DNA from 2 places in the Cyanobium sp. NIES-981 genome. Region 2 is predicted to be linked to the other one. Evidence: predicted binding sites of a transcription regulator. Region 2 holds the regulator's gene; the other holds the start of a gene.
The links. The regulator HrcA, encoded in region 2, represses chaperone genes, less so after heat shock. The targets are predictions, from matches to a motif close to TTAGCACTCNNNNNNNNNGAGTGCTAA.
Positions count from the first base shown of each region.

Region 1: the regulator HrcA is predicted to act here: its motif matches at 8,470-8,496, upstream of groES (co-chaperone GroES).

Region 1 is NZ_LT578417.1:2,562,844-2,574,291, forward strand. Features, by position in the region: gene CBM981_RS12910 (Hsp70 family protein) at 1-999, shown strand, start outside; gene CBM981_RS12915 (hypothetical protein) at 1,113-1,904, shown strand; gene CBM981_RS12920 (ferredoxin-thioredoxin reductase variable chain) at 1,969-2,187, shown strand; gene pyrR (bifunctional pyr operon transcriptional regulator/uracil phosphoribosyltransferase PyrR) at 2,184-2,783, opposite strand; gene gpmI (2,3-bisphosphoglycerate-independent phosphoglycerate mutase) at 3,150-4,736, shown strand; gene secG (preprotein translocase subunit SecG) at 4,761-4,991, shown strand; gene msrB (peptide-methionine (R)-S-oxide reductase MsrB) at 5,040-5,522, shown strand; gene groL (chaperonin GroEL) at 6,351-7,985, opposite strand; gene groES (co-chaperone GroES) at 8,103-8,414, opposite strand; gene atpD (F0F1 ATP synthase subunit beta) at 8,670-10,130, shown strand; gene atpC (ATP synthase F1 subunit epsilon) at 10,160-10,570, shown strand; gene CBM981_RS12965 (30S ribosomal protein PSRP-3) at 10,705-11,181, opposite strand; gene CBM981_RS12970 (TIGR01548 family HAD-type hydrolase) at 11,283-11,448, shown strand, end outside.
Region 2 is NZ_LT578417.1:2,894,694-2,906,141, reverse strand. Features, by position in the region: gene CBM981_RS14570 (glutathione S-transferase family protein) at 1-615, shown strand, start outside; gene CBM981_RS14565 (ion channel) at 617-1,522, opposite strand; gene CBM981_RS14560 (DUF3598 family protein) at 1,563-2,393, shown strand; gene CBM981_RS14555 (translation initiation factor) at 2,430-2,759, opposite strand; gene trpB (tryptophan synthase subunit beta) at 2,845-4,110, shown strand; gene CBM981_RS15990 (20S proteasome subunit A/B) at 4,126-5,091, opposite strand; gene CBM981_RS14540 (heat-inducible transcriptional repressor HrcA) at 5,177-6,097, opposite strand; gene CBM981_RS14535 (rhodanese-like domain-containing protein) at 6,315-6,659, opposite strand; gene CBM981_RS14530 (DUF3352 domain-containing protein) at 6,736-8,433, shown strand; gene sixA (phosphohistidine phosphatase SixA) at 8,441-8,929, shown strand; gene CBM981_RS14520 (citrate synthase) at 9,023-10,207, shown strand; gene nuoH (NADH-quinone oxidoreductase subunit NuoH) at 10,232-11,377, shown strand.

The DNA of each region.
Region 1 (11,448 bases), 330 kb from region 2:
GGGGGCGAGGGACGAGCGATGCCGATCGCCCAGCTGCTGCGCTTCGCGGGCAGAGATCTCCACAACAGCCGGCAGGCCCTGCGCTGCGCCCAGGTGATCGGCAAGGCGGGCGTGGCGATCGGTGGGCGTGACATCGACCGCTGGATCGCCCAGTCCCTCTGCCCGCCGGCGGCGGGAGCGAGCTGGGACACACCCGCCCTGCTGGACGCGGCGGAACAGCTGAAATGCCGCCTGAGCGAGAGCGACGAGGCCCGGGTGATCGTGGCCCCTCCCGGGCGACAGCCCCTGGAGTGGCGTCTGACCCGCCGGGAGCTGGACGCTCTGCTCCAGGAGCGGGGGCTGCTGGCCGAGCTGGATGCGCTGCTCGAGCAGGTGCTCGCCGCCGGACGCCGCGCCGGCATCGGCCTGACCCACATCGCCGCCGTTCTGCCGGTCGGTGGCGGCAGCCGCCTCGGGGCGATCCGGGCATGGCTGGAGTCGCGCTGCAGCGGCGTGGCCATCCGCGCCCAGCGGCCTGTGGAAGCCGTGGCCCTCGGCGCCCTGGCCCTCACGCCGGGCGTACAGGTGCGTGACGTGCTCAGCCATGGGGTGAGCCTGCGTTGCTGGGAACAGCGCAGTGGCCGGCATCACTGGCACCCGCTGTTCATGGCCGGGCAGAGCTGGCCCACCGACCAGCCCCTGGAACTGGTGCTGGCCTGCAGCAGGGACGGGCAGACAGCGCTGGAACTGGTGCTGGGTGAACCCCGCGCTGAGGAACGCCGGGAGGTGGTGTTCGAGGCCGGCCTGCCCGTGCTGCGCCAACGGCAGGCCGGCTCCGCGGGCGTGGAGCCCTGGCCCTGTCAACCACGGCCCCTGGAGCTGGTTCCTCCCGGATGCCGCGGACAGGACCGCCTGCAGCTGGCCTTCGGCATCGACGGGCGCGGCCGGCTGATGCTGGCGGTGACGGACCTGCTGACGGGTGAACGCTCGGAACCACGGGACCTGGGCGCGGTTCGCTGAACGAGCTGGCCCTGTCGGCTGCCAGCCTGCCCCCCGGACGCTTACATAAGTGCGGTCTACAGGTGGACTCCTTCCCCTTGGCGCTGCGTCAGCACCGACTGCCTCGTTTCTGGTTGGGCATCACCCTCGGGCTCGTCGCAACAGCAGTGGGTGTGGCCTACTGGTGGGAGCAGCAGCTGCCGAAGCGCCTGGAGGCCTCCTCTGCCCGCGGTGATCTGGACGCCTGCCTGCGCTACAGCGAACAGCTGCAGGCGCTGCGGTGGCTGGGGGGTGGAGCCCCCGGCGAGCAGGGCCAGTGCCGACGGCGCAAGGCCGGCCAGCTCTGGGATCAGGAGAAGTGGGGGGAGGCGCTGCGCCTGCAACTGCAGCTGGTGAACTCCGAAGCGGGCACGACGGAGGATCGGCAACAGCTCGATGCGTGGCAACAGGACCTCAAGAACCGGGCCCTGGCGCGCTTCAACGCCGGGGATCTGGAGGGCAGCCTGGCCCTGCTCGAGCCGATGGGCGAGCATCGCCGACCCGACCGACGGGCCCTGGGGAACCGGCTGCAGGAGATCTGGACCCGCAACCAGCAACTCCTGGACCGTGCCCAGCGCCTCAGTGCCGAGAAGCGTTGGTGGGAAGCGCTCGAAGCCCTCAACCGGATCGACCATCCCTGGTGGAAGCAACAGGGTGAGGGGGTGAAGGCGGAGGTGCAGGCAGGCATCAGCAGCCTGCGCGGCCAGGAGCGTGAGCGGGACGGACACGGTTCCCTTCCCCACACCGTGCCGGTCGATCAACTCGATCAGGAAGTGCAGCGGCGACTGGCCAGCGGGATGGACGAATGGGCCGCCTTCCAGGGCGCCTGCGCGGCCCTTGGGGGCAAGGTGGTGGAAGCGGGCCCGGAAACCGGCTGCCAGCGCTGACCACCCCAGCAGAGTGGGGGAGAGGGCCCATGACAAGATTGGGGCAAAGACACCGCACCCTTCCATGCAGCCAGGGGATCAGGTCAAGGTCTGCCAGAGCGTGGTGGTTTACCACCACCCCCAGCATCGCGGCGAGGCCTTTGATCTGATGGGCCAGCAGGGCGAGGTTCACACCGTGCTGGACTCCTGGAAGGGTCGCGTGATCAGCCCCACACTGCCCGTGGTGGTGGCCTTCGGCAAGTTCCGGGCCCACTTCCGACCCGACGAACTCGAAGCCGTCTAGGGGGAGGGCGCGGAGGAGGGCGCAGACGATGGCGTCGGGCTCACCTCCGCCCCAGCCCCACCCACCGCTGGGGTGAGCAGGTACACGCCTTCCTCCGGATCGATGCCCCGCAGGCAGAGCTGAATCGACTCCTGCAGGCGGGTGGGAACCACGCGACCGCAGAAGTCAGGCTGGATCGGCAACTCGCGGTGGCCTCGATCCACCATCACCAGCAGGCTCACCCGCCGCGGCCTGCCCCAGGCCTGCAGCGCCTCCAGGGCCGCCCGCACCGTACGGCCCGTGAAGATCACGTCATCCACCAGCACCACGTGACGACCCTCCAGCCCCACGGGCATCGCCGTGGGCTGAACCAGGCGGGTGCCCACGCGGTCCAGGTCATCGCGATGAAACGTGGGATCGAGGGAGCCGCAATCCACGGCATGGCCGCACAGCGCTTCGAGGCGATGGGCCAGCACCTCCGCCAAGGCCACGCCCCGCGTCGGAATGCCGAGCAGCAGAAGCGCCGGGGGGTCGGGCTCCGTCTCCAGCACCTGGGTGGCCAGGCGGTCCAGGGTCCGGGCCAGCTCGACGCCGGAAAGCAGTTCCAGCCGGGCCATAGGCAGGGTGAGGGTGAGGGGGAAGCTCGGACCCCAGGGCGGGCGAGCCGATCGTAGACATCCGCAACCGCGGGGGACACCGTTGCCTCGGACCTGCCCCGGCGGGCGTCCCCCGCCGACGGACCCGAGACCATTGAGTCCAGGATGTGACCAAAGGCTGACGCGGGCTCCGGCAGCGTCAGAGCCATCACATCCGCGCTGTAGGTTGGCCTTGGAAGGTGCTTTCCAGTGTGTGAGGTGAGTCGGGTGAAAGCAAATCCCTCCCAGCCTGTGTCATCCCAGCCGTCGAGCTCTGCCTCCCTGGACCGCTCCCCCGACCGCTCCGTGGGCACGGCGCTGCGTGACCGCCCTCCTGCCGGCTCAGACGTGGTTGCCCCCGTCGTGCTCGCCATCCTGGACGGTTGGGGGCATCGCCACGACGGCACCCACAACGCCATCCGCATCGCCGACACCCCGGTGATGGATGCCCTCTGGCACGCCTACCCCCACACCCTGATCGAGGCCAGTGGCGCTGCCGTCGGCCTGCCCGACGAGCAGATGGGCAACTCCGAGGTGGGGCACCTCACCATAGGTTCCGGCCGCATCATCCGGCAGGAGCTGGTGCGAATCAGCCAGGCCGTCCGGGATGGCTCCCTGGCGGAGAACCCCGCCATCAATGCCCTTGCCGACCGACTGAACAGCCGCGGCGGCACCCTTCATCTGATCGGCCTGTGCTCCGATGGAGGCGTGCACAGCCACGTCAACCACCTCGGAGGCCTTCTGCAGTGGGCCGCGGCCCGGGGGCTGAAGGATGTCTGCATCCACGTGATCACCGATGGACGTGACACCGCTCCCAACAGCTCGCCGGGCTTCGTGGCCACCATCGAAGAGCAGATCAAGGCCGCCGGCGTGGGCAGGATCGTCACCGTGTGCGGGCGGTACTGGGCGATGGACCGCGACAACCGCTGGGATCGCACCGAGAAGGCCTACCGCCTGCTCACCGACAGCCGCCAACCCACCGACCTCTCCCCGAGGGATGCCATCGCGGCGTCCTACGCCGCTGATGTGGAGGATGAGTTCCTCGAGCCCATGCGCCTTCAGGACGGACGTCTGCGCGACGGGGATGGCCTCATCTGCTTCAACTTCCGCCCTGACCGGGCGCGGCAGCTGATCAAGGCTCTGGTCGCTGCTGACTTCACCGCTTTTGAGCGCGTTGATCACCCCGCCGTCGATGTGGTCACCTTCACCCAGTACGAAAAGGGACTCCCGGTGGAGGTGGCCTTCCCGCCGGAATCCCTCGATGGGCTTCTGGGACAGGTGATCTCGGAAGCGGGGCTCCGCCAGCTCCGTACCGCTGAAACCGAGAAATATCCCCATGTCACCTACTTCATGAACGGGGGCATTGAACAGGCTTTTCCTGGAGAAGACCGTCACCTGGTGCCCTCCCCCAGGGTCGCCACCTACGACCAGGCCCCGGCCATGTCGGCCGACCAGCTCACCAACAGCTGCGTGGCGGCCATCGAGAAGGGGATCTATTCGCTGGTGGTGATCAACTACGCCAACCCCGACATGGTGGGGCACACCGGTCAGATCGCCGCCACCACCGAAGCGATCAGCACGGTGGACCGCTGCGTGGGGCGCTTGGTGGAAGCCACCAACCGGATGGGGGGCACCCTGCTGATCACCGCGGACCACGGCAATGCCGAAGTGATGGTGGGACCCGACGGCAGACCCTGGACAGCCCACACCACCAATCCCGTTCCCGTGATTCTCGTGGAAGGCGAGAAGCGCAAGCTGCCGGGCCACGGCAACGCGGTGCTGCTCCGCGAGCACGGCGGCCTTGCCGACATTGCCCCTACCCTGCTGGAGATTCTTGGCCTGCCCAAGCCAGCCAGCATGACGGGGACGTCCCTGATCGAGCCGAGCGCGGTACCCGCTGCCGCGACCCGCCTGCATCAGCCCCTCAGCGTCTAGCCTGATCCAGCCATCGCCACCGCCATGCTCTCCTCCGTTCTGGCCTGGGTCTGGTCCGCCAGTGGTGTGCTGCTGATCCTGAGCGTTCTGCTTCACAGCCCGAAGGGCGATGGCATGGGCGGACTCGCCTCCAGCGGTGGGTCGATGTTCACCAGTGCCCGCAGTGCGGAGCAGACCCTGAACCGCATCACCTGGACCCTGCTGGGCATCTTTCTTGCCCTTGCCGTCGTTCTGAGTGCGGGCTGGCTGTCCTGACGGCCGGCCATCCGGCCTGGGCGCACAGCGATCCCCCAAGCACATCCCATGTTCCGACGCCATCTCCTGGCCAGCCTGGGCACAGCCCTGGCAGCGCTGGCCTGGAAGCCGCGGCAGGCTGAGGCCGCTGCGGCAGCCACCGAGCCACGCTGGGCCCTGAGCAACGCCGAATGGAAACGGCGCTTGAGCCCGGAGGCCTACAAGGTCCTGCGCCAGGAGGGCACCGAGCGTCCGTTCTCCAGCCCGCTCAATGCCGAAAAGCGCCGGGGCACCTACCTCTGCGCCGGTTGTGCGCTGCCTCTGTTCAGTTCGGACACCAAGTACGACAGCGGCACGGGCTGGCCCAGCTTCTGGCAACCGTTGCCGAAGGCGATTGCCACGAAGCAGGATTTCAAACTGCTCATTCCACGCACTGAATACCACTGCCGCCGCTGCGGGGGACACCAGGGACACGTGTTCAACGATGGCCCCCGACCCACCGGCAAGCGCTACTGCAACAACGGCGTTGCACTGCGCTTCCAGCCCGGCTGAGCCAGTGCTCCCAGTCCGGCCCTCTGATGCCGGACTGGCTCCTGCTGAGGCAGGGGGCTGACCGGGAAGATGGTCGCTTCGATGGTCACGTCATGGCAACCCCGTAGCCGGGAATCCAACCTGAACGTTGGATCACTCCACCGGAACCACAGCCCACTCCCCGACCAGGCGTCATGCCGCGAGGCTGGGGCGCTCCAACGCGGTCCACGGGCCCCGACAGGCTTTCACTGCGGCCAGGGTCGTCCTGATTCGCCTCCCCGGATGCTGGAACCGCACCATGGACGGGAGGGGCTCTGCCCCCCAGGCGGCGGTCGAGAGCACATGTGCCCCTGGTTAGAGTGTGAGGCCATGAGCAAGTCCCGGGCATGGTCATGCCCACAGGTTTTCCCACCATTCTGTCTGACTATTCAGATTGATGAGCCGATTTCAAGCGACAATTTCAACTTTTGCAGCCATCGGAACGATTGGTCTCACCGTCGTTGCGGTTTATCGGGCTGTGGACGACCAGAAGCAGCGCGATCTAAAGAATCAACAAGAGATACAAGCGCTCCGCGAACAACTGGAGGAACAGCGCAAACAGGAGAAATCCAACCAGCCGGCCCTTTCCCCTTCGGTCCCCGCCCCGACCCTGCAGCCCACACTTCCTTCCCCGCTTTCGATCCAGACTCCGTCCAACACCCCAGGGCCATCCCTGCCTCCACCCCCCCTTCCAGAACCCGGCAGTCCGGGGGAATGACCAGGGTGACGGCGGCCGATCTGCCATAACAGCTGATCCGCCATCAAAAAAGCGCCCCATGCGGGGCGCTTGGTCCAGAAGGTCCGGGCTGATCAGTAGTCGAAGTCGCCGCCCATGCCACCGCCACCGGCGGGAGCAGCTTCCTTCTTCTCGGGCAGATCGGCCACGATGCACTCGGTGGTCAGCACCATGCCGGCGATCGAGGCGGCGTTCTGCAGGCCGGAGCGGGTCACCTTGGCGGGATCCACGATGCCGGCGGCCAGCATGTCCACATACTCGCCGGTGGCGGCGTTGTAGCCCTCGTTGAAGGGCTTGCTCTTCACGTTCTCCGCCACGACGGCGCCATTGGCACCGGCGTTCTCGGCAATGCGCTTGAGCGGTGCGGTGAGCGCGGAGGCCACGATCGTGGCACCGATCAGCTCCTCGCCGGAGAGATTGGCCGCCGCCCACTCCTCGAGGGCCGGAGCCAGGTGGGCCAGGGTGGTGCCACCACCGGGAACGATGCCTTCCTCAACGGCCGCCTTGGTGGCGTTGATGGCGTCTTCCAGGCGCAGCTTCTTGTCCTTCATCTCGGTCTCGGTGGCGGCACCCACCTTGACCACGGCCACCCCGCCGCTCAGCTTGGCCAGACGCTCCTGCAGCTTCTCCTTGTCGTAGGAGGAGTCGGTTTCGTCCATCTGCTTGCGGATCTGCTCGCAGCGGGCCTTCACGGCCACCTCGTTGCCTTCGGCCACGATGGTGGTGGTGTCCTTGTTGATGGTCACCCGGCGGGCGGTGCCGAGCATCTCGAGCTTGGCGTTCTCCAGCTTGAGGCCGGCGTCCTCGGTGATCAGCTGGCCGTTGGTGAGAACGGCGATGTCCTCGAGCATGGCCTTGCGGCGGTCACCGAAGCCGGGGGCCTTGACGGCGGCCACGTTGAGCACACCGCGCAGACGGTTCACCACCAGGGTGGCGAGGGCTTCCTTCTCGATGTCCTCGGCAATGATCAGCAGGGGCTTGCCGGTGCGGGCGATCTGCTCCAGCACGGGCACCAGGTCCTGCACCAGACCGATCTTCTTGTCGGTGAGCAGGATGTAGGGCTCCTCGAGCACCGCTTCCATCCGCTCGGTGTCGGTGGCGAAGTAGGGCGAGATGTAACCCTTGTCGAAGCGCATGCCTTCGGTGACCTCCAGTTCGGTGGTCATCGACTTCCCTTCTTCCAGGGAGATCACACCTTCCTTGCCAACCTTGTCCATGGCGTCGGCGATCATGCGGCCCACCTCTTCGTCGTTGCCGGCGGAGATGGTGCCCACCTGGGCGATCGCACTGGAATCGGAGATCGGCTTGGCGTGCTCCTCGATCTTCTTGACGAGGAAGTCGGAGGCCTTGTCGATGCCCTTCTTGAGGGTGATGGCGTTGGCACCGGCGGCCACGTTGCGCAGGCCCGCCTTCACCATGGCGTGGGCCAGCACGGTGGCGGTGGTGGTGCCGTCACCGGCGGCGTCGTTGGTCTTGGAGGCGGCCTGACGGATCAGGGCCACACCGGTGTTCTCGATGTGATCCTCCAGTTCGATCTCCTTGGCGATGGTGACGCCGTCATTGATGATCTGGGGGGCACCGAACTTCTTCTCCAGCACCACGTTGCGGCCCTTGGGGCCCAGGGTGACGGCGACGGATTCGGCCAGGATGTCGATGCCTTTCTCGAGCGCGCGACGGGCTTGCTCGTTGTAGATGATGCGCTTAGCCATGGGAGGCGTATGTCTCGTAGGGAAACTGTGAGTTGGTCAGTCTGTTGAGGGTTGCAGCTTAGATGTCTGACCGTAGGAAGCAGAACTTCCTTGGATCAGAAGGAGCCCATCGACCGATCAGTTGACGACAGCAAGAATGTCTTTCTCGGAGAGCAACACGTACTCATCGGTGCCGAGCTTGATGTCGGTGCCGGCGTACTTGCTGTAGAGCACCTTGTCGCCGATGCTCACTTCAGGAGCCTGGCGGGATCCGTCTTCATTGCGCTTGCCGGGGCCCACCTGCACCACTTCGCCCACCTGGGGCTTCTCCTTGGCGGTGTCAGGCAGCAGGATGCCGCCGGCAGTCTTCTCTTCGGACTCCGACACCTTGATGAAGATGCGATCTCCGAGCGGCTTGACCGTGGAGACGCTGAGGGAAACAGCAGCCATGGATAGATGCGATAGCAACGACATGGCGCCCGAGACGCCACTGTAAAGAGGGGAGTTGGCACTCCCCCCTCACGAGTGCCAACCTATGCGGCGAGGGTCCATGGCGACCACCCCGAAGCTGTGCGGGTGACCGAACCGTGCATGGGCGCGCAGAGGAGCTGGAAGGCCGAGTGGTAAGGTGGCCCGGCTCCCCCGGGGCCAGGGATCGTCTCAGCACCCCTGTCCCACCAAGCGCTCTCCCCGAATTCCATCCATATGGCTGCTGCTACTGCCACCGGCACCAAAGGCATCGTCCGGCAGGTGATCGGCCCGGTGCTCGACGTTGAATTTCCGGCCGGCCAGCTGCCCAAGATCTATAACGCTCTCCGCATCGAGGCGAAGAACTCCGCCGGCCAGTCCATCGCCCTCACCGCCGAAGTGCAGCAGCTGCTCGGCGACCACCGGGTGCGGGCCGTGGCGATGAGCAGCACCGATGGTCTGGTGCGCGGCATGGAGGCCCTGGACACCGGCGCCCCCATCTCCGTGCCCGTGGGGGAAGCCACCCTGGGCCGGATCTTCAATGTGCTCGGCGAGCCTGTGGATGAGCAGGGTCCCGTGAGCACCACCCTGACCGCCCCGATCCACCGCGAGGCCCCCAAGCTCACCGAGCTGGAGACCAAGCCCCGGGTGTTCGAAACCGGCATCAAGGTGATCGACCTGCTGGCCCCCTACCGCCAGGGCGGCAAGGTGGGCCTGTTCGGCGGAGCCGGGGTCGGCAAGACCGTGCTGATCCAGGAGCTGATCAACAACATCGCCAAGGAGCACGGCGGTGTGTCCGTGTTCGGCGGCGTGGGTGAGCGCACCCGCGAGGGCAACGACCTCTACGAGGAATTCAAGGAGTCGGGCGTGATCAACGCCGACGACCTTTCCAAGTCGAAAGTGGCCCTGTGCTATGGCCAGATGAACGAGCCCCCCGGCGCCCGCATGCGGGTGGGTCTCTCGGCCCTCACCATGGCCGAGCACTTCCGGGATGTGAACAAGCAGGACGTGCTGCTGTTCATCGACAACATCTTCCGCTTCGTGCAGGCCGGCTCCGAAGTGAGCGCCCTGCTGGGCCGCATGCCTTCGGCTGTGGGCTACCAGCCCACCCTCGGCACCGACGTGGGCGAGCTGCAGGAGCGCATCACCTCCACCCTGGAGGGATCGATCACCTCGATCCAGGCCGTCTACGTGCCCGCCGACGACCTCACCGACCCTGCTCCCGCCACCACCTTTGCCCACCTGGACGCCACCACCGTGCTGAGCCGCGGTCTGGCCTCCAAGGGCATCTACCCCGCTGTGGATCCCCTGGATTCCACCAGCACCATGCTGCAGCCCGCCGTGGTGGGCGATGAGCACTACCGCACCGCCCGTGCCGTGCAGAGCACCCTGCAGCGCTACAAGGAGCTGCAGGACATCATCGCCATTCTGGGCCTCGACGAACTGTCCGAGGACGACCGTCGCACGGTGGACCGGGCGCGCAAGATCGAGAAGTTCCTCTCCCAGCCCTTCTTCGTGGCTGAGGTGTTCACCGGCATGCCCGGCAAGTACGTGAAACTGGAGGAAACCATCAAGGGCTTCAACATGATCCTGGCCGGCGAACTCGATCACCTCCCCGAGGCGGCCTTCTACCTCGTCGGCAACATTGATGAAGTGAAGGCCAAGGCTGACAAGATCCTGGCTGATTCCAAGGGTTGAACCCGTCCTGTCAATCCTGAGGTCTCACGATGTCTTTAACCCTGAGAGTTCTGGCCCCAGACCAGAGCGTTTTTGACGGCAGCGCTGACGAGGTGATTCTGCCGACCACCACCGGACAGGTGGGCATCCTTCCGGGACACGTCACCATGCTGGCCGCACTGGATACCGGCGTGATGAGGCTCCGCGGGGCAGGGGGCTGGTCCTCCATCGCCCTGCTGGGTGGCTTCGCTGAAGTGGAGTCCGATGAGGTCACCGTGCTGGTGAACGGGGCTGAGCTGGGCAGCAGCATCGACGCCAGCGCAGCCCAGGCGGAATTCGAATCTGCCCAGCAGGCTGCCGCAGCCTTCGAAGGCCAGAGTCCGAGCACCGAGAAGCTCAAGGCCCAGCAGGCCCTGGCGAAGGCAAGGGCCTGGCTGCAGGCCACCCGGGGCCAGAGCTGAATCTCCCTCCCTGGTGCATCACTGCGGGCCATGGACACCATGGCCCTTTTTCATGCCGCGATCATGTCATGGCGCCATGAAAAAGCCCCCTCGAAACAACGAGGGGGCCAAGGCCCTGGAGTGGTGACCAGGATTCAGGCGGTGCCGCAGAAGGTGACATCGGGGAACTTGAGCTTGGCCTCATCGAGGCTCTTGCCCTTGCCCTCCTCCTGCCAGTAGTTGATCACCTCGGTGGCTTTGTTGAGGATCTCCACCCGCTCGTTATCGGTGATCCAGCTCTTGCCCTCCAGCTCGGTCTTGAGGGTTTCCCAGGCATCCTCCCGGGGCCAGAAGAAATAGGCCGTGAGGGGGCTCGGGCCGCCGCCCACGATCTGGTCCACAGCGAGGGCCACGTTCTCGGGCAGCCAGAGGATCTTCAGCAGGAAACGGCCCTCATCCGCCTTCGGCGTGTAACCGGAGGGGACGCCGTCCTCATCGATGGTGGCGGAGGCCAGGGCGGCGCTGCCACCACGCATCACCGGACGCCCCTGGGAGGCGCTGTCTTCAGTGGCGGCCGCCACCTCGGGCGCATCGCTCACGGCAGCGCCGGCGGCGCTCTCGGTGGCTGTCATGGTGTCGGCGCTCAAGGCAGAAAGTCAAACAACTAACCTATCAGCCGAGCCGCACCCCTCCCCTGATTCCGCGCGCCGTCCTGCTGTTCGACATCGATGGCGTGATCCGGGATGTGGCAGCCAGCTACCGCCGCGCCCTGGCCGAAACCGTGCGCCACTACAGCGGTTGGCTGCCCGACGCGGCCACCGTGGATGGCCTCAAGGCCGAAGGCCGCTGGAACAACGACTGGGACGCCTCCCTGGAGCTGCTGCGTCGCCACGGCCAGG
Region 2 (11,448 bases):
TGTCTGCACAGCGTGTACACCCGGGCCGATCCGCACTACAGCGGCCGCGTCACGGTGCCCGTGCTCTGGGACAGGGAATCGGGCCGGATCGTGAACAACGAGTCTGCCGACATCATCCGCATGTTCAACAGCGCCTTCGAGGCCGTTGGTGCCGCTCCGGGTGACTTCTACCCCGAACCCCTGCGCTCCGAGATCGACGCCCTCAACCAGCGCATCTACGACACCGTGAACAACGGCGTGTACCGCTGCGGCTTCGCCACCAGCCAGAGCGCCTACGACGAAGCGATCGGCCCCCTGTTCGCCACGCTGGATGCCCTCGAGGAGCGTCTGGCCGATCAGCCCTTTCTGCTCGGATCCACCCTCACCGAGGCCGACTGGCGTCTGTTCACCACCCTCGTGCGTTTCGATGCGGTGTATGTGGGGCACTTCAAGTGCAACCTGCGCCGCCTGATCGATTACCCCCACCTCTGGCGGTATGTGCGCCAGCTCTACCGCGTCCCGGGCGTCGCCGGCACCGTGAACCTGCACCACATCAAGGCGCATTACTACCAGAGCCACCCCACCATCAATCCCTCCGGGGTGGTGCCGGCGGGTCCGCTGCTGAGCTTCGCCTGATTCAGCCCTGGCGGTGGGGCACCCGGCGCGGCTCGAGCGGGCAGGGACGGGTGCGATCGAAGGCCGACCAGTCGATGCGGTGCAGGTTCCCCTCGGTTTCCACCATGTCGAGAAAACAGAGGCCGTAACCGATCTGCTCCACCGCCCAGCTCCAGCGGCTGTGCACGGGGCGCTCGATCGTCTCGTCGATGCCGCTGAAGGCCACCACCAGTTCGGCGTTGCGGGCGGTCAGATCGTCCGGCGTGAGGCCGTGCAGCGGGCTGGCGGCATCGATGCGGTGCTGGGCCGTCCACACCAGCAGGAAGGCGATCCCCTGGTCGCGCTCCAGGGGCAGGGCCCGCAGCCGGCGCATCCGGTGCCCTTCCTGGCTGATCTCATCCACGGCCAGAAAGGCCCGCACCCGGGCTTCGAGGATGTGGTTGCCCCGCTCGTTGGCCAGCCGGAAGCTGAGCATCGGCGTGCCGTTGTAGGGGTGCACCACCGCCAGCCGGGAGAAGCGGATGCGGGCGCTGCTGCGCGAGAAGCGGGCGAAGGCCAGGCCGGTGCTGAGGGCGAGGAACAGCACACCGCTGAAGGATTCCGCCGTCACCAGCAGGTTGGTCACCAGGCTCACCGGGTGCAGGGCGCCGTAGCCGATCGAGCCCAGGGTCTGCACGCTGAAGAAGAACGCTTCGGCGAAGCTGGCCCTGCCGCCGGCGGTGCCCGCCAGTCCGCCGGGGTCGAGCCGGTAGAGCCCGGCGAACACCAGGTTGATCGCCAGATACACCAGCGCCAGCAGGCCCAGGAACAGGGGCCAGGAGATCGAGAGGGCCAGGAGGTAGGGCTCCCGCCAGTGGCGCCACCAGCGCGGTTTCCCCTGGGTGGTGAGGAGGCCCTGCTGGCGCCGCAGGTGCTGGACCCTGGCCATCGGCTCCGTTGCCGCTCTGCGCCATCGTTAGCATCCGGTGATGGGCAACCAGTGGGAGAACTTCCGCCGCAACCTCGGTGAGTGGCGCGGCAGCTTCGCCAATCTCGACCGTGAGGGCAATCTGCTGGGCTCCACGGCCTCGATCCTCACGCTGGAGAGCCGGGAGGAGGGCCGCTGCGTGCTGTTCCGTCTGCGCCGCTACGGCGATGGCGGCTACGACACCCCGCCCCTGCAGGACCACCAGCAGGAGTACCGCTCCCTGGGGAAACAGGTGGTGTTCTTCGAGAACGGCAGCTTCTCCAAGGGCTCGCTCCAGGTGGCTCCCGCCACCCGTTCCGGAGCCGAGTTCGGCTTCGTGGGCCACGACCGCCGCTGGCGGCTGGTGCAGCTCCACGGCGAGAGCGGTGCCTTCGAATCCCTCGTGCTGATCCGGGAATTCCGCGCCGGCAGTCAGGCCGTCGAGCGTCCTGCCCTCAGCCCGGAGCAGCTGGTGGGCACGTGGGTGGGCCAGGCGGCCACGGTGGAGGCCGACTGGCCCGTGCCGAGCCAGGCGGAGTGCCGCACCAGCATCGAGGCACTGCCGGGGCAGGGGCTGCGCTTCACCACCGAGCTGGGTGGGACGCCGGAGGTGCTGGAAGGAAGGCTGCAGGGCTCCGTCGTGGCGATCGGAGGTTCCCGGCCCCGGCAGCTCAATCTTCTGCCCGATGGCGGCTCCAGCCTGGTGCCGCTGCAGGTGAGCCACCGGGAGGGTTTCACGGTGGAGGCGGGCTGGCTCAGCTCCCCCACCGAACGGCAGCGCCTGATCCGCCGCTACAACGATCGCGGTGAATGGGTGTCCGCCAGCCACCTGATCGAGACCCGGGTGGCCTGAAACCGATGTCCCCCTGACCGGGGGGCAGGGCTGGGATCAGCCTCCGGCCTGCTTCGGCCGATACCCCGCCTGCTGCAGGGCAGCGAGCGCCACGCTCACCTGATCCCCCTGGAGTTCGATCCCACCGGCCTTGAGGGTGCCGCCGGTGCCGGCGGCCGCCTTGAGCTGCTTCAGCAGGGCCTTGAGCTCGGCCTCCCCGGCCTCGAGGCCGGTGATGGCCGTCACCAGCTTGCCGCCCTTGCCCGCCCTGGTGCGTTGCACCCGCACGCGCTGCTGGACCTTCGGGAGGGGAGCGGAGTCAGGGCGTTCGAGGCTGGCCGGCTGGCTGAGGCTGCCGAACTCCTGCCAGCCCCCCTTGGTGCCCATCGCATCCCGCCCCCGCTTGCGCGCCCATCTTCTCTCAGCCCTGCTGCCTACGCTGAGGCGATCCGATGATTCCGGTGGCCCGCGCGTGACCAGCACCGTTCCTTCTGCCGCCTCCTCGCTCACCGCCGCCTCCCTGCAGCCCGAGGTGCGTCCGAACCCGGCCGGCCGCTTCGGCCGCTTCGGCGGGCAGTACGTGCCCGAAACCCTGATGCCGGCCCTGGCGGAGCTGGAGGCCGCCGCCGCCGAGGCCTGGGCCGATCCCGCCTTCACCGGCCGGCTGGATCACCTGCTGCGCACCTACGTGGGCCGGCCCACGCCGCTCTACGAGGCCGAGCGGCTCACCGCCCACTACGCCCGCCCCGAAGGAGGGCCGCGTCTCTGGCTGAAGCGCGAGGACCTCAACCACACCGGCGCCCACAAGATCAACAATGCCCTGGGCCAGGCCCTGCTCGCCCTGCGCATGGGCAAGAAGCGGGTGATCGCCGAGACCGGCGCCGGCCAGCACGGCGTGGCCACCGCCACGGTGTGCGCCCGTTTCGGTCTCGAGTGCGTGGTGTACATGGGCGCCGAGGACATGCGCCGCCAGGCCCTCAACGTGTTCCGCATGCGGCTGCTGGGCGCCACGGTGCAGCCCGTCACGGCCGGCACCGCCACCCTCAAGGACGCCACCAGCGAGGCCATCCGCGACTGGGTGACCAACGTGGAGTCCACCCACTACATCCTCGGTTCGGTGGCCGGCCCCCACCCCTACCCGATGCTGGTGCGCGACTTCCATGCCTGCATCGGCAAGGAGGCCAAGGCCCAGTGCCAGGACGCCTTCGGCCGGCTCCCGGATGTGCTGGTGGCCTGCGTGGGCGGGGGCTCCAACGCCATGGGCCTCTTCCATCCCTTCGTGCAGGACACCGCCGTGCGGCTGGTGGGCGTGGAGGCCGCCGGCGAGGGGGTGGCCAGCGGCCGCCATGCCGCCACCATCACCGAGGGGCGGATCGGGGTGCTGCACGGCGCCATGAGCCTGCTGCTCCAGGACGGCGAGGGCCAGGTGCAGGAGGCCCACTCGATCAGCGCCGGCCTCGACTACCCGGGAGTGGGCCCCGAGCACAGCTATCTGCGGGAGATCGGCCGGGCCGAGTACCTGGCCGTCACCGACGAGCAGGCCCTTCAGGCCCTGCGCCTGGTGAGCGAACTGGAGGGCATCATCCCGGCCCTGGAAACCGCCCACGCCTTCGCCGCCCTCGATGCCCTCTGCCCCACCCTGGCGCCGGGCACCGAGGTGGTGCTCAACCTCTCCGGCCGCGGCGACAAGGACGTGAACACCGTGGCCGATCGCCTCGGCGCCCAGCTGGGCGGCTGAGCGCGGCCGCTGCGCTCAGAGCGGGTCCTCCTCCCAGGCGAAGCGCGGCAGCCGGCGCAGGCCCTCCTGCATGCAGGCCGCCCACACCTGCATCGAGCGGCCGATCTCCGGTGCCCCCTTGGCCAGCTTGATCCGGCGGGTGATCTTCAGGCCATTGGCCGGCATCAGCGCCAGCTCGAAGGGCGGGCCCACCGAGAGGTTCGAGCGGCGGGTGATCACCTGGGAGATCAGGCAGAGCCGGGCCGCATCCTCCAGCGACAGGCCGCAATGGCCCACGAAATCGAGCGGCGGCTTGCCGTACTTGCTCTCGCCGATCTGCAGGAAGGGAGTTTCCCGCGTGGCCATCACCGCATTGCCCTGGGGGTAGATCAGGTAGAGGCCATGCCGATCGCCCTCGATCTGGCCGCCGAGGATGAAGCTGGCCTCGGCACTGGCTCCGGACTGGTGCAGCGAGGCCTTGTGCTGGTCCTGCACGGCCACGCTCATGCGGCCCACGTAGTCGGCGGCTTCGAACAGGTAGCGGGCCGTCACCAGATTGGCGGGTTCGCCGTCCTCCTCCGGCGGGGGGATGGCCGCAGGCGGCCGGCAAGGCGGCGTGCTGGTGCCCATGGGCTGGCCGGCTTCCGGTGCCACGGTCACGGCCGCGGGCGCCGGATCGCTCAGCCCCACGAACACGGAGGTCTGCAGTGGCGGGTCCCCCGCCTCGCCGCTGATGCCAGGGCCGCTGCCCACCGGCATGCCCGGGACGGCGTTGCCCATCGGTCCGACACCATGGCGGCGCAGATCCCGCTGGATCTGGTTGAGCACCGCCTGGGTGGTGGCGAGATTGCCGGCCGCCAGCAGCACGAACAGCCGGTCCGGGGCCGGCTGGAACACGTGCATCTTGCTGTAGGTGGAGATGTAGTCGACCCCGGCGTTGGTGCGCGAATCCGAGGCGAACACCAGTCCGGCATCCAGCAGGAATGCGACGCAATAAGTCATGCCTGGAACCTGGAAGGAAACCTGCGGTCCTTGATGATCGCCCCTCCCGGTCTCCGGATCACAGGACGGCCAGGTGCTGCCCGGGTCAGCTGAGCAGTCGCGACAGGGTGGAGGCCACCGACTGCACCGCCGCCCGGGCCGTGGCGTAGGCCATCCGCATCGGTCCCACCAGCGCCACGTGGCCATGGGCGCCATCGCCGGTGGCGTAGGCGGCCTGCACCACCGCGCAGCGCTCCAGGGCACCGTGGGGATGCTCCTGACCGATCCAGATCGCATCGGCCCGGGGGCCGAGCAGCTGCTGCGGAGTGTCCTCCACCAGTTGCACCAGGGGGCGCAGGCTGGCGGTCTGGCTGAATTCCGGCTGGGCCAGCAGACCGCCGAGGCCGCTCGCCACGGCGGAGCCGCCCTCCCTGTGCAGCGGTTTCTGCACGTCCAGGGCCTGGCGCAGCAGATCGCCGCTGCGGCGCAGCTCCGCCGGCAGCAGGTGCCAGGGGATGGGGGCCTCGGGATGGGCGCGCAGCTGGCGGTTGGTCCAGGATTCCAGCCGGCTGAGCTGGGTCGCGGCCTCCGGGGGGAGCCGCAGATTCAGGCTGCCGCCGCTGGCCGGACCTTCCACCAGAAACACCAGCAGACGATCGCCACTGGGCACCAGGCGGAGTTCCTGCAGCCGCTGCTGGGGGCGTTGGGGCCGGGTGATCAGGCTCAGCAGGCCCGTGAAGTCCGCCAGACGGCGGCTGAGGTGCAGCAGCAGATCGTCGAGCGCCGTCCAGGTGAGGCTCAGCCCGGCCAGCTCCCGTTCGAGCTGCTGCGCCGCCACCCCCGGGGCCGGCAGCAACCGGTCCACGTATTCCCGGTAGCCCTGCTGACTCGGCACCCTGCCGGCCGACGTGTGCGGCTGGGTGAGCAGCCCCCGCTGCTCGAGAGCCCCCATGGCGGAACGCACGGTGGCCGAGCTGGCGGGCAGACCGAAGCGACGCACCAGGGTCTTGCTGCCCACGGGCTCCATGGTGTCCACGTAGTGACGCACGGCGAGCTGCAGCACTTCCTGCTGGCGTCGGGAGAGCTGTCGGGGGGAGTGGTTCCGGGTCAACCCAGCCGCCCGCGGGGGGTTGCCGGATGGTAGGGAGGGGCAGGGGCCGTCGGGCCAGAGCGTGTGGGGTCAGTAACGCGGCGCACACCCCGCTTCAGCCCCGAGCTTCACTCCTGCGCTTCGCTCCTGCGGGTCAGTACCGCGGCACGGTCGGATCCACCTGGTTGCTCCAGGCGTCGATCCCGCCCACCAGATTCCAGACGTGGGGATAGTGGTGCTGCTCCATCAGCCAGCAGGCGAACTGCCAGCTGCGGATGCCGGCGTGGCAGAGCACGGCCACGGGCCTGTCGCGCTCGAGCGTCTGCTCCAGCCGGCTCAGCCAGAGGTCCGACTGGCTCAGTGGCAGGTGGATCACCGGGTGGGGCAGCCTCGCCAGCTCCAGCTCCGCCGTCTCGCGCACGTCCACCAGCTGGATGGCCTCTCCGGCCTCGAGGCGCTGGTGCAGCGCAGGGGCCGTGATGCTGACGGGCGTGGGCACGGGCGTGGGTTCGGTGCAGGATGGGGCCATCCTGCTTTGGGCGCATGTCCGGGCGCATCCATGCCCGCTTGAACGGATGAGGACCCGCCCCTTCCTGGCGGTGGTGCTGGCCGTGACCCTGTCGCTGCTGGGGCTGGCCCTGACGGCCGGCTGGCTGCTCTGGCAGCGATCCCCACTGCAGCTCCAGGTCCAGGCGCCCAGCCTGCCCCGCTCGGCTCGCTTCGTGCCGCGGGATGCGGCCCTGGGGCTCTTCCTGCAGGCGGATGCCGAGCTGCCGGTCGACTACGCCAGGGCCCTGGCGCCCACCCGCCAACGCCGCCAGGCCGCCGAGGCCGTGGCACGGCTGCGGGATGGAGCCTTCGCCGCCGCGGGACTCGACTACCGCGGCGAGCTGGCCGGCTGGCTGGGGGGGGAAACCGGCGTGGCCCTGCTCGCCAGCGAGCCTGGCCAACCCCCGGACGGCTGGCTGCTGGCCCTGCAGAGCCGGGACGGGGATGGAGCCCGCCGCTTTCTGCAGCGCTTCTGGCAGACCCGCAGCCTCGCCGGCACTGGTCTCCAGGTGTCGAGCTACCGCGGCATGGGCCTGATCAGCGGCCAGGGCGCCCTGGTGGGCCGTGAGCCCGTGCCGATCGCCACGGCCCTGATCGATGACGACCTGGTTCTGCTGGCCTCCGGGCGTGGGGTGCTGGAGCAGGCCCTGGACGTGTCCCAGATCGATGAGCTGAATCTCGCCGCCGATCCGGCATTCCGGCAGGCACTGGGGCGCCTTGCCCGTGGTGCCGTGCTGCTGCATGTCCGTCCTGCAGGTCTGGAATCCTGGCTGGGGCTTCCCCCGCCAGCACCGCAGGGGGGGGCTGGCGGGGGCATCCAGTCGGTGGTGGCGGCCCTCTCGCCCCGGGGCCGCCAGCTCCAGCTGGAGGCCCTGGTGGCGCTGGCGGCCGATCCGCAGGAGTCCACGACCCCCTCGGCATCTTCGCTGGATCCCTCCCTGGATTCCCCGCCGGATCCCTCCCCGGCTTCCCTGCCCGGGCCTCCGCGCGCCTGGTCGTCGCGCCTGGATCCGGAGCATGCCGCCGCCTTCACCGCAGGGCTGCATGGGGAGCTGCACACGGTGGCCCTGCTGCAGGATCCCGCCCACTGGCCCGCCCCCTGGCGCGCCCTGCTGCAGCGGAGCCTGGATCCCGACACCGACGGCCCCCTGCCGGCCCTGCTGGCCGCTGAGGATTCCGGCCCCCTGCTGTGGAGCCGTGGTCCCCTGGGCTGGTTGATCGCCACACCGGCCGGGGATCCCGATCCCACCGTGCTGGAGCCGGCCCTCGGGCCCCTGGGCCTGGTGACCTCCAGCCTTGATGGACCCAGCCACCAGAGCCTGCAGGTGTGGACCCATCTCGACGCGCTTCCCCGTCCCCGCCGCCGGCGCGATGCCACCACCCAGCTGGCGGTGAGCGTTGCCGGTGCCCGGCAGGTTGAGGGCGCCCAGGCCTGGTGGGGCCAGACCCTGGCCGTGCTGGAGGAGCGGCAGGCGGGTGGCGCGGGCCCCCGCCCGCAGTGGCGGGCCCTGGAGGGCCTGGGGCTTCCCGGCGCTCCGCTGCAGTGGGCCTCCGATGGGGGCCCGGCCCAGGCGGCCCTGCGCCGGTGGCCGGCCTGGCGCCTGCTCGCCGGCCTCGCCGGTCAGCCCCTCGAAACCCCGGTGACGGGGCTGGCCCTGGCGCTGGAGCCCGCAGCGGGCCCCGGCCCTGGCGTCCATCTGGTGGCCGCCCTGCGCTACGCCTGAGCGCAGGATGAACCTCTTCCTGCTGCGCCATGGCCTCGCCGAGGAACGCCGAGCGGATCGTCCCGACGCCCTGCGGCCGCTCACGGCCGAGGGTGTCGAGCGCACCAGGGCTGTGGTGGAGAGGCTGGTGGCGCTGGATCTCCGGGCCGATCGCCTGCTCACCAGCCCCCTGGTGCGGGCCCGCCAGACCGCGGCGCTGGCCGTCGAGGCGGGGCTGGCGCCCTCCCTGGAGGAGGCTGCCGCCCTGGAGCCGGGAGGGTCTGGCCTGGCCGGCCTGCGGGGCCAGCTGGCCGGGCTCCCCGCGGAGGCGCGGCTGGTCCTGGTGGGCCATGAGCCGGATCTCGGGGATCTGGCGGCCCACCTGATCGGGGCGGCGCCAGGGACTCTCCTGCTCAAGAAGGCGGGTCTGGCCTGGCTGCAGTCCTCGTCCGCCTCGCTGGAGGGTCCCTGGCGCCTGCGTCTGCTGATTGGGCCGCGGCAGCTGCTGGGGACCTAGGCGGGCGCCGGGCCGCTGCCACTCCGGTGTGGCCGGGCACGGCGGGGCCACCGGTCCCAGCCGTAGGTTCTGGCCACTTGTGTTCCTCCCGGCATGGCAGGCAGCGTCAGCGACAGTGTCCCCGGCAGCACCGCTGGTGCCGCTGCCGCACCGCCGTTCCGGCCTGGGTTGGAGGGGGTGCCGGCCACCCAGTCGGCCATCTGTGACATCGACGGCCAGAAGGGGCGGCTCACCTACCGGGGCTACGACGCCGGCCTGCTGGCGGCCCACAGCACCTTCCTGGAAACCACCTACCTGCTGATCTGGGGTGAGCTCCCCACCGCCGAGCGGTTGCGCCAGTTCGAGCACGAGGTGCAGATGCACCGCCGGGTGAGCTTCCGCATCCGGGACATGATGAAGTGCTTCCCGGCCACCGGCCACCCGATGGATGCGCTCCAGAGCAGCGCCGCCTCGCTGGGGCTGTTCTATTCGAGGCGCGCCCTCGACAACCCGGAGTACATCGCCGAGGCGGTGGTGCGGCTGATCGCCAAGATCCCCACGATGGTGGCGGCGTTCCAGCTGATCCGCAAAGGGCAGGATCCGATCCAGCCCCGCGACGATCTGGCGTTCGCCTCGAACTTCCTGTACATGCTCACCGAACAGGAGCCCGACCCCCTGGCGGCCCGCATCTTCGATGCCTGCCTGATCCTGCACGCCGAGCACAGCCTCAACGCCAGCACCTTCAGCGCCCGCGTCACGGCCAGCACCCTCACCGATCCCTATGCGGTGGTGGCCTCGGCCGTGGGCACCCTGGCCGGTCCCCTGCACGGCGGCGCCAATGAGGATGTGCTGGCCATGCTGGAGGCGATCGGCAGCGACGACCAGGTGGAACCCTGGCTCGACCAGGCCATCGCCCAGAAGCAGAAAATCATGGGCTTCGGTCACCGCGAATACAAGGTGAAGGATCCGCGGGCCGTGATCCTGCAGGGGCTGGCCGAGCAGCTGTTCGACCGCTTCGGCCACGATCCCCTCTACGACCTGGCCCGCAAGCTGGAGGAGGTGGCCGCTGAACGCCTGGGGCCGAAAGGGATCTATCCCAATGTCGACTTCTACTCGGGCCTGGTGTACCGCAAGCTCGGCATCCCCCGCGACCTGTTCACCCCCATCTTCGCCATCGCCCGCACGGCCGGCTGGCTGGCCCACTGGAAGGAGCAGCTTGGTGCCAACCGCATCTTCCGGCCGTCGCAGATTTACACCGGCGCTGATCCCCGCGACTGGGTTCCGCTGGAAGCCCGCTAAGTTGCTGCGATCCGAGCCAATCCGATGCTGAGCTCTGCAACCGGCCTGGACACGGCCGTGGGCCTGGACCTGGAGTCCAGTTTCGTGTCAGCCCTGCAGGGGCTGGGGCTGAGCCCGGGGGCGGCCCATCTGCTCTGGCTGCCCCTGCCCATGGTGCTGGTGCTGGTGGCCGCCGTGGTGGGCGTGCTGGTGAACGTGTGGCTGGAGCGCAAGATCTCGGCTGCCGTGCAGCAGCGCATCGGCCCTGAGTACGCCGGCGCCCTCGGGGTGCTGCAGCCGATGGCCGATGGCCTCAAGCTGCTGTTCAAGGAGGACGTGATTCCGGCCCGGGCCGATGGGCTGCTGTTCACCCTGGGGCCGGTGCTGGTGCTGATCCCTGTGATCCTCAGCTGGCTGGTGGTGCCCTTCGGCCAGCACCTGCTGATCAGCAACGTGGGCATCGGCATCTTCCTCTGGATCGCCCTGAGCTCGATCCAGCCGATCGGCCTGCTGATGAGCGGCTATGCCTCCAACAACAAGTACTCCCTGCTCGGTGGTCTGCGGGCGGCCGCGCAGTCGATCAGCTACGAGATACCCCTCGCCCTGGCGGTGCTGGCGGTGGTGATGATGAGCAACTCGCTCAGCACCGTCGACATCGTCGATCAGCAGACGGGCGCCGGCATCCTCAGCTGGAACATCTGGCGCCAGCCGGTGGGCTTCGTGATCTTCTGGATCTGTGCCCTTGCGGAATGCGAGCGCCTGCCGTTCGACCTCCCCGAAGCCGAGGAGGAGCTGGTGGCCGGCTACCAGACCGAGTACGCCGGCATGAAGTTCGCCCTGTTCTATCTGGGCAGCTACATCAACCTGGTGCTCTCGGCCCTGCTGGTGTCGGTGCTCTACCTGGGGGGCTGGGGTTTCCCCCTGCCGGTGGAATGGCTGGCCGGCTGGCTGGGCCAGCCCATCGATGCTCCCGCGGTGCAGGTGATCACCGCGTCCGTGGGCATCGTGATGACCGTATTGAAGGCCTACCTGCTGGTGTTCCTGGCGATCCTGCTGCGCTGGACGACGCCCCGGGTGCGCATCGACCAGCTCCTTGATCTGGGCTGGAAATTCCTGCTGCCGATCGCGCTGGTGAACCTGCTGGTCACCGCCGGCCTCAAGCTGGCCTTCCCCGCCTTCTTCGGCGGCTGACCCTCCAGGCCAAGGACGCCTGGGCCATCATGGCCCGGGTGGCGCCAACCTCTCGCCTCTCCCCGTTACCT